2 regions of the Nocardia sp. NPDC051832 genome follow, and region 1 is predicted to be linked to the other one. Evidence: riboswitches for the same ligand, from Rfam matches in the RefSeq annotation. Region 1 holds a riboswitch; the other holds the start of a gene.

Region 1 (3,835 bases):
AGGCCGGGTCGACGCGGTCGTCGTGCTGTGCGGCGATCTTCGCCGCCTCGGCCGTGCTGCGGGGAAGGCGGCCGAAGAAGTCGGCCAGCACAGCCGGATCGAAGCCGAAGTTCGGCGGCAATTGCCACAGGAACGGGCCCAGTTTCGGACCCAGCGCGAGCACGCCGGAGGCGAGGAAATTCGACAGCAGGGTGTCGCCGTCGCGCAGCCGCTTCATATGGGTGATGAAGCGGCTGCCCTTGACGGCGAACACGAAGTCGTCCGGGGTCTGCCCGGCCCACTTCTGGTAGCTGGCCGGTTTCTGGAGAGCGTAGAACGAACCGTTGATCTCTACGGTGTCGAACTGCTCTGCCAGGTAGGCGAGTTCGCGGCGCTGCACCAGGCCCTCGGGATAGAACGCGCCCCGCCACGGCGGGTACAGCCAGCCCGAGGTGCCGATGCGGATCTCGCCCATCCGGCCATAGTGGCAGTTATTTCGGCGCGCGGGTCGCCGCAACGCGGCCGACCAACCAGGCGACCAGGCCGGCCGCGAGGAAGGACAGTAGCGACGCGCTCATCCAGGCCTGCTTGGTGAAGCCCAGCGCTTCCTGGATATTCACCCAGAATCGGGTCCACGCGCCCGCGTCGCCCGGGTTGATCAGCTGGTACACCGACAGGCCCACCAGCCACGCGACGACCATGCCCCAGCGTGACGGCGCGTCCTCCTCGGTGTTCCAGGAACCCTTGGCGCGCAAGAAGAAATCCGCGACCAGCACGCCCAGCAGCGGCACGAAGACCGAGCCGATCAGGCCGAGGAAGCCGAAGTAGTCGTCCATCTGCAGCCACAGCGCGAGCACCGTGATCAGCACGCCGAGCCCGATCGAGAGGACGCGGCGGTCGATGCGCGGCCACAGGTTCTGGATCGAGACGGCGGTGGAGTAGACGTTGGCGAAAGACTGATCCGCCTCGCGGAACACCAGAATGAAGAAGAAGAACGCGCCCAGCGTGACGTGCAGGAACGGGCCGTAGGTTCCGCTGTCGCTGGTGGCCAGCGCCAGCGCGAGCAGGCCGAGGATGTAGGCGACGATCTGGGTCAGCGCATAGGAGCCGCTGGCCGCGCCGAACGCCGCCCGGCTGCTCTTGGAATGCCGGGTGTAGTCGGCGGCCACCGGCATCCAGGAGATCGAGACGGCCAGCGCCGCGTCGGTCGCGATCCAGAACAGACTCCAGTCGACGCCGAACGGGCCGTTACCCTTCGGGCCCGGGTTGGTGGTCAGGTCGGGAATCCCGGCCCGGAAGAACTGGATGTAGAACCAGGCCAGCGCGATCACCACGCCGATGGTCACGAACCGGCGCAGCATCCGCACCGAGCCGAGCGGCCAGATCGTCAGCACCGTGGTGATCACGCCCGCCGCCACAACGTACAGCCAGCGCGGCCCGCCGCCGAACAGCTCCTCCGCGGCGCTGCCGATGACGATCAGCTCGAAGGTGCCCCAGCCGATCAGCTGGGCGATGTTCAGGATCGTCGGCAGGTAGCTGAGTTTCGCGCCGAACAGGCCGCGCAGCAGCACCATCGCCGGTTTGCCGGTCCGCGCGCCCGGGACCGCGGCCAGGCCGAGCATCAGCCCGCCCACGACGGTGCCGATGATCATGGCGACGATGCCCGCGGCGATGGACAGTTGCAGCGCACCGTCGGTGTTCGGGGCGAGCACCGTGTACGCGCCGGAGAACGCGAACAGGCTGACGCCGAGGTTCGCCCAGAACGCGCTCTGATCCCAGAACGACAGCACCCGGGGTGCGGGCTGGTCGAGGGTGAGCGGCGCTTCGTGCGCTTCAGTTGGAGCAGACATAACTACGAGCACTTTCCCTACGTCGGCATTACCCGGACAGGTTCGCGCGGTCGGCGAAGCTGATCTTTTCGAGCGACCTGCAAGCAGTCGCTACGGCTAGGTCTCGCCCTCTCAGCCCGGCCGTGCCCGAGCTCCCGCAGTGGATGGTCCGGCCGAATAGTACACGCGTCCACTTCATTCGTGGGATGTCTCGTTATCCCTGATCACCGTGGGTATGGACAGCTGTGGATAGATCTTGTGCGGTCCCCTGATCGGTAGGCTGCAATGGTGCTGCCGGGGTGGAGGATTCGCCGAACCCGGAGCGGAGACCATGGGGCGGGTGCGGTGCGAGCATTCTTCAGGGCAATCGGTGCGCGATGGCGGGGTTGGTCGCGGTGGCGGCGGGCGGGGGTGATCGCCGGGCTGGTGTTCGGCCTGCTGCTCACGGCGGTGGGCGGGCTGGCCCTGGCGCTGCGGCTGGAATATGCGGGCGATCCGCCCGCGGACGCGCGGACCCGGGGCCGCGACGCGGTGTGGCTCGGTCACGCCTGGGTCGACGGCCGCAAGACCGAGGCCGATATCGCCGCCCTGGTGACGCTGCTGTCCGGCACCGGCATCAAGGAGCTGTTCGTGCACACCGGTCCCTTCGCGCACGACGGCAGCGTCCCGGACGACCTGCATCCGCGGGCCCGCTGGTTCGTCGACGCGGTGCATCGCAGCCTGCCCGGAATCCGGGTGCAGTCCTGGCTCGGTCAGCTCGTCGAGCCGGAGTTCGACGACCTCGACATGGGCGATCCCGCCACGCGCGCCAATATCACGGCCTCCGCGCGCAAGGTGCTCGACCTCGGATTCGACGGCGTGCACCTGGATCTGGAGCCGGTCCGTTCGGGTTCGGGCGACTTCCTCTCGATTCTCGAACAGGTCCGGACCGTCACCCGGAGCCGCAACGCGCCGCTGTCGGTGTCGGCGCCGCAGATCGATCCGCTGCCCGGCCTGCACTCGGTCGGCATCGCCCTGCGGGACCACGGAAAGTGGTGGTCCCAGGCTTATTTCGCGGATGTGGCGCGGCGCGTCGATCAGGTAGCGGTGATGTCGTACGACACCGCGATGCCGACCCAGTCCCTGTACGGCGGATACGTCGCACAGCAGACTTCGCTCGCCTTGGCCGTCACCCCCGCCGAAGTCGACCTGCTGATGGGCGCTCCCGCTTTCTGGGCCGACGACCCCGGCCACCACGGGTCCGCGGAAACCGTGCCCGCCGCGCTCCGCGGGATCCGTCTGGCCCTGGGCCGCGGCGACCGCCACCGGAAAACTTTCGGCGTCGCCCTGTACGTCGATTTCGCTGCGACGCCCCAGGATTGGGCCGCCTACCGCCGGGACTGGGGCCAACGATCCTGACTAGAGGCCTTTGGGTCTTGTTTTCCCGCGTCCGGGGGTTTCCCATAGAGGGAGCCAACGTCGACGTTCGGGGGTGTTCTGATGCGCGCCGCACCGGTCCATGGTGAGTACGTCTTCGACAACGCGAATGAAAAGGCCGCGGAGCAGTTTCGGCTGCTGTGCGACATCCTCAACGCCCACACCGTAGGCGTGCTCCGGGAAACCGGGGTGACCAGTGGCTGGCGCTGCTGGGATATCGGCGCGGGCAACGGCAACATCGCGCACTGGCTGGCCACCACGGTCGGCCCCACCGGGTCGGTGCTCGCGACCGATCTGGAACCGCACCACATTCCGCCGCACGACAGCATCGAGATTCGCCGGCACGACATCCGCGTCGACGATCTGCCCGGCACCTTCGACCTGATCCACGTGCGGCTGGTCCTGATGCACCTGCCCGAGCGCGAAGCCGTGCTGCGGCACCTCACCTCGGCGCTGGCTCCGGGCGGCGTGCTGGTCGTCTCGGACTGGGACGGCCCGCAGCAGGATTTCGTCATCACCGCGCCGAACCCGGAGGCGGCGGCCGCGGTCGGCAGGTTCGGCGACGCCATGCACGCCGTCGCCGGTCTCGCGGGCATCGATTTCTCCTGGGC
Region 2 (3,835 bases), 650 kb from region 1:
GTACCGGTGCCGCAGATCAAGGAGCGGGTGGTCGAGAAGCCCGTGCCGAAGGTGGTCCGGAAGGTCGTGCAGAAGCCGGTCATCAAGGTGGTCGAGAAGGTGATCGAGGTCCCGGTCGAGAAGATCGTCTACAAGGTGGTGCGGCGGCCGGTGCGGAAGGTCGTCACGATCTACGAGGACAAGCCGGTCATCAAAATCGTGAAGGTGCGGCGCGAGGTGGTGCGCGAGAAGGTCGTGGTGCGGCCGGTCACCAAGGTGGTCACCAAAACCGTCGACAAGGTGATCGAGCGGCCGAAGGTCATCCAACGGACCGTCGACAAGACCGTGAACTGGGAAGTCGACAAGATCGTCGAAAAGCCCCGGATCAAGGAGAAGGTCATCCAGCGACCGGTCGAGCACGTGATCGAGAAGATCGTGGAGAAGCCGCGCATCCGGCTGGTCGAGAAGCCGCGCGCCACCACCATCGAACAGACCGTGCCCCGGGTCGCCACCCCCGCCGTGCAGCAGGCGGTGGAACCGATGGTCCGCAACGGCAAGCGGACCGGTCGACGGCCCATCGATGATCTCCTGGGCAGCTCCATCGGGGTCAAAGGTCGCTGGGACGGCGACTACTGGCCCGACGAGAACGGCCGGCGCCGGCACTGAGCCCGCGCTGGGTCACCGACGGCGGTGACGATTTCGGCGCCCCTCGAAATCGTCGCCGCCCCCCGGCTTCTTACACGGACGCGATCGGCAGGTACACCTGGTTGCCCGCGCCGGCGAACTCCGCCGACTTCTCGGCCATCCCGGCCTCGATCGCCTCGACATCGGTAAGCCCTTGCTGCTCCGCGTATTCCCGCACGTCGGCGGAGATGCGCATGGAGCAGAACTTGGGCCCGCACATGGAGCAGAAGTGCGCGGTCTTGGCGGGTTCCGCGGGCATCGTCTCGTCGTGGTACTCGCGCGCGGTGTCCGGATCCAGCGACAGCGCGAACTGGTCGCGCCAGCGGAATTCGAAACGGGCCTTGGACAATTCGTTGTCCCGGTCCTGCGCGTGCGGGTGCGCCTTGGCCAGGTCGGCGGCGTGCGCGGCGATCTTGTAGGTGATCACGCCGACCTTCACGTCATCCCGGTTCGGCAGTCCCAGATGCTCTTTCGGGGTGACGTAGCAGAGCATGGCGGTGCCGGCCTGGGCGATGATGGCCGCGCCGATGGCCGAGGTGATGTGGTCGTAGGCCGGTGCGATATCGGTGGCGAGCGGGCCCAGGGTGTAGAACGGAGCCTCCTCGCAGAGTTCCTCCTCGAGGCGCACGTTCTCCACGATCTTGTGCATCGGCACGTGGCCGGGGCCCTCGATCATCACCTGCACGCCATGGGATTTCGCGATCTTGGTGAGTTCGCCGAGGGTGCGCAGTTCGGCGAACTGGGCCGCGTCGTTGGCGTCGGCGATGGAGCCCGGGCGCAGGCCGTCACCGAGGGAGAAGGTGATGTCGTACTTCGCCAGGATCTCGCAGAGTTCCTCGAAGTGCGTGTACAGGAACGATTCCTGGTGGTGGGCCAGGCACCACGCGGCCATGATGGATCCGCCGCGCGAGACGATGCCGGTGACCCGCTTGGCGGTGAGCGGCACGTAGCGCAGCAGCACGCCGGCGTGCACGGTCATGTAGTCCACGCCCTGCTCGGCCTGCTCGATCACGGTGTCGCGGTAGATTTCCCAGGTGAGCTGGGTGGGATCGCCGTTCACCTTCTCCAGCGCCTGGTAGATCGGCACGGTGCCGACCGGGACGGGGGAGTTGCGCAGGATCCACTCGCGGGTCTCGTGGATGTTCTTGCCGGTGGACAGGTCCATGATGGTGTCCGCGCCCCAGCGGGTCGCCCACACCATCTTCTCCACCTCCTCGGCGATCGAGGAGGACACCGCGGAGTTGCCGATATTGGCGTTGATCTTCACCAGGAACTTCTTGCCGATGATGGTCGGCTCGAGTTCGGGATGGCGGTGGTTGGCCGGGATCACCGCGCGGCCCGCGGCGACCTCCGCGCGCACCAGTTCTTCCGAAACCCCTTCGCGCGCGGCGATAAAGCGCATCTCGGGGGTGACGATGCCCTGGCGTGCCCAGGCCAGCTGCGTCGGCGGCCCCTCGACGTCGGGCTTGGTCCAGGTGTCGCGCAGCTTCGCGAGTCCCGCCTCCAGATCGATGGCGGCGGTGTCGTCGGTGTACGGACCGGAGGTGTCGTACACATCGAAGTGCTCACCGTTGGTGAGATTGATGCGCCGCACCGGAATCCGCAGGTCGTCGACCTCGAGATAGTGCTTGACGCTGCCTTCGATCGGCCCCGTGGTAACGGTGTCGACAGTTTCGGACGTGGCTGTGTTTACCCGCCCCGCCGACTCCGCAAGCTCCGTCGGCTGCCATCCCCGTGTTTTGCCCATGTAAATCTCTCCCTACGCCGGCATTACCCGGTCAGGTTCATACGGTCGACGGCCCTGAACGCCCGGAAATAGGGCTAGCCGTCCTCTCAGCCCGCTGGTGCGAGCCCCCGTTCGGTGTGCAGTTGTTTTCGGGCCCGACCATACCCGTTCGCTACCGCCCGGCACGCACCGAATGCCGGATTCCGGTCGATCCGCACAAGCCGCCCGGCGGTTCGCCGGGGGCCACTCGGGCGATCCACCGAGGGAGTCACAAGCCGATGTCGGTTGGGCCGCGAACCAGGGCACGGTCCTCGTGCCGGTGCGCCGGGCTGGTCCGCGCGGACCAGCATCGAGGGCGTCTCTTCGTTCGTGCCGCCACTCGACTTGGAGGACAAAAGTGCGCGTTGTACATGCCATGATCGCGGGAGCCGCCGCCGTCACGCTGATCGCCGGCGCCGGATTCACCGCCGAGATCGAATACCCGCCGAGTCTGGTGGTCGCCGACGCCGCGGAGTCGAATGCCGAGACGACCAAGGCGCTGCTGACCCAGGCCCGGATGCGGGCCAAGAGCGCGGCTCAGCGCGCCGCCGCCGCGGCCGGCGCGGCCATCGTGGAGGCGGAATGGTCCGCGCTGTCGGCGGTCAAGGCCACCGAGGTGGGTGTCGCGGCCGAGGCGGCCGCCCGGGCCGCCGAGGATGCGCACGGTGCGATCGCCGCGGGCGGCGTGGTCGAGCGCGCCGCGGCCATTCAGAGTGCGAGCGAAGCGCTCACGGCGGCGCTCGCCGCGGCGGCGCGACCCGCCGATGTCGAGAAGGCCACGCTCGCCATGGCCGCCGAGGAGAAAGCGGTCAAGGACTGCCGCGCGGTGTACAGCCGCGCTCAGCTCACCTTTCCCTCGTAGGCGTCGCGCATCGCCTGCACGTCCAGCTTGCGCATGCCGAGCATGGCCTTCATGGCCCGGTTGACGGCCTCCTTGTCGTCGCCGACCAGGAGTTCATTGGCTTCGGCGGGCCAGATCTGCCAGGGCACACCGTATTTGTCGTTGAGCCAGCCGCATTCGATTTCCTGGCCGCCGTCGGCGAGCAGGGCCGCCCAGAGGCGGTCCACCTCGGCCTGGCTGTCGCAGTTGACCAGCAGCGACATGGCGTGCGTGTAGTGGTAGTCGCCGCCGCCGTTGATGCCGGTGAACTTCTGGCCCGCCAGCTCGAAGTCGACGGTCATGACGAGACCGGCTTCGCGCGGGCCGGACTCGGTGTAGCGCTGGACATCGGTGATCTTGGCGTCGGGAAAGAGGGAACAGTAGAACTCGGCGGCTTCTTCGGCCTGGGTGTCGTACCAGAGGTTCGTGACGATTTTCTGCATGACGGGGTCCTCCCGGTCTAGTGCATGGCCTGTGCCCCATACCGACGATACGACGCCCCGAAATTCATCGCTGGGCTACCGCTC

What was found. Region 1 has a riboswitch for thiamine pyrophosphate ahead of AB0M14_RS22350 (cytosine permease). Riboswitches for the same ligand answer to the same signal wherever they lie in the genome.
Region 2: another riboswitch for thiamine pyrophosphate. It lies ahead of thiC (phosphomethylpyrimidine synthase ThiC); the one in region 1 lies ahead of AB0M14_RS22350 (cytosine permease).

What each region holds. Positions count from the first base shown of each region.
Region 1 covers NZ_JBFAYL010000003.1:1,013,014-1,016,848, forward strand. The annotation lists gene AB0M14_RS22345 (DUF72 domain-containing protein) at 1-454, opposite strand, end outside; gene AB0M14_RS22350 (cytosine permease) at 471-1,829, opposite strand; TPP riboswitch at 1,826-1,977, opposite strand; gene AB0M14_RS22355 (hypothetical protein) at 2,220-3,206, shown strand; gene AB0M14_RS22360 (methyltransferase) at 3,288-3,835, shown strand, end outside.
Region 2 covers NZ_JBFAYL010000003.1:362,686-366,520, forward strand. The annotation lists gene AB0M14_RS19405 (hypothetical protein) at 1-645, shown strand, start outside; gene thiC (phosphomethylpyrimidine synthase ThiC) at 716-2,410, opposite strand; TPP riboswitch at 2,403-2,531, opposite strand; gene AB0M14_RS19415 (hypothetical protein) at 2,787-3,290, shown strand; gene AB0M14_RS19420 (VOC family protein) at 3,269-3,751, opposite strand; gene AB0M14_RS19425 (lipase family protein) at 3,827-3,835, opposite strand, start outside.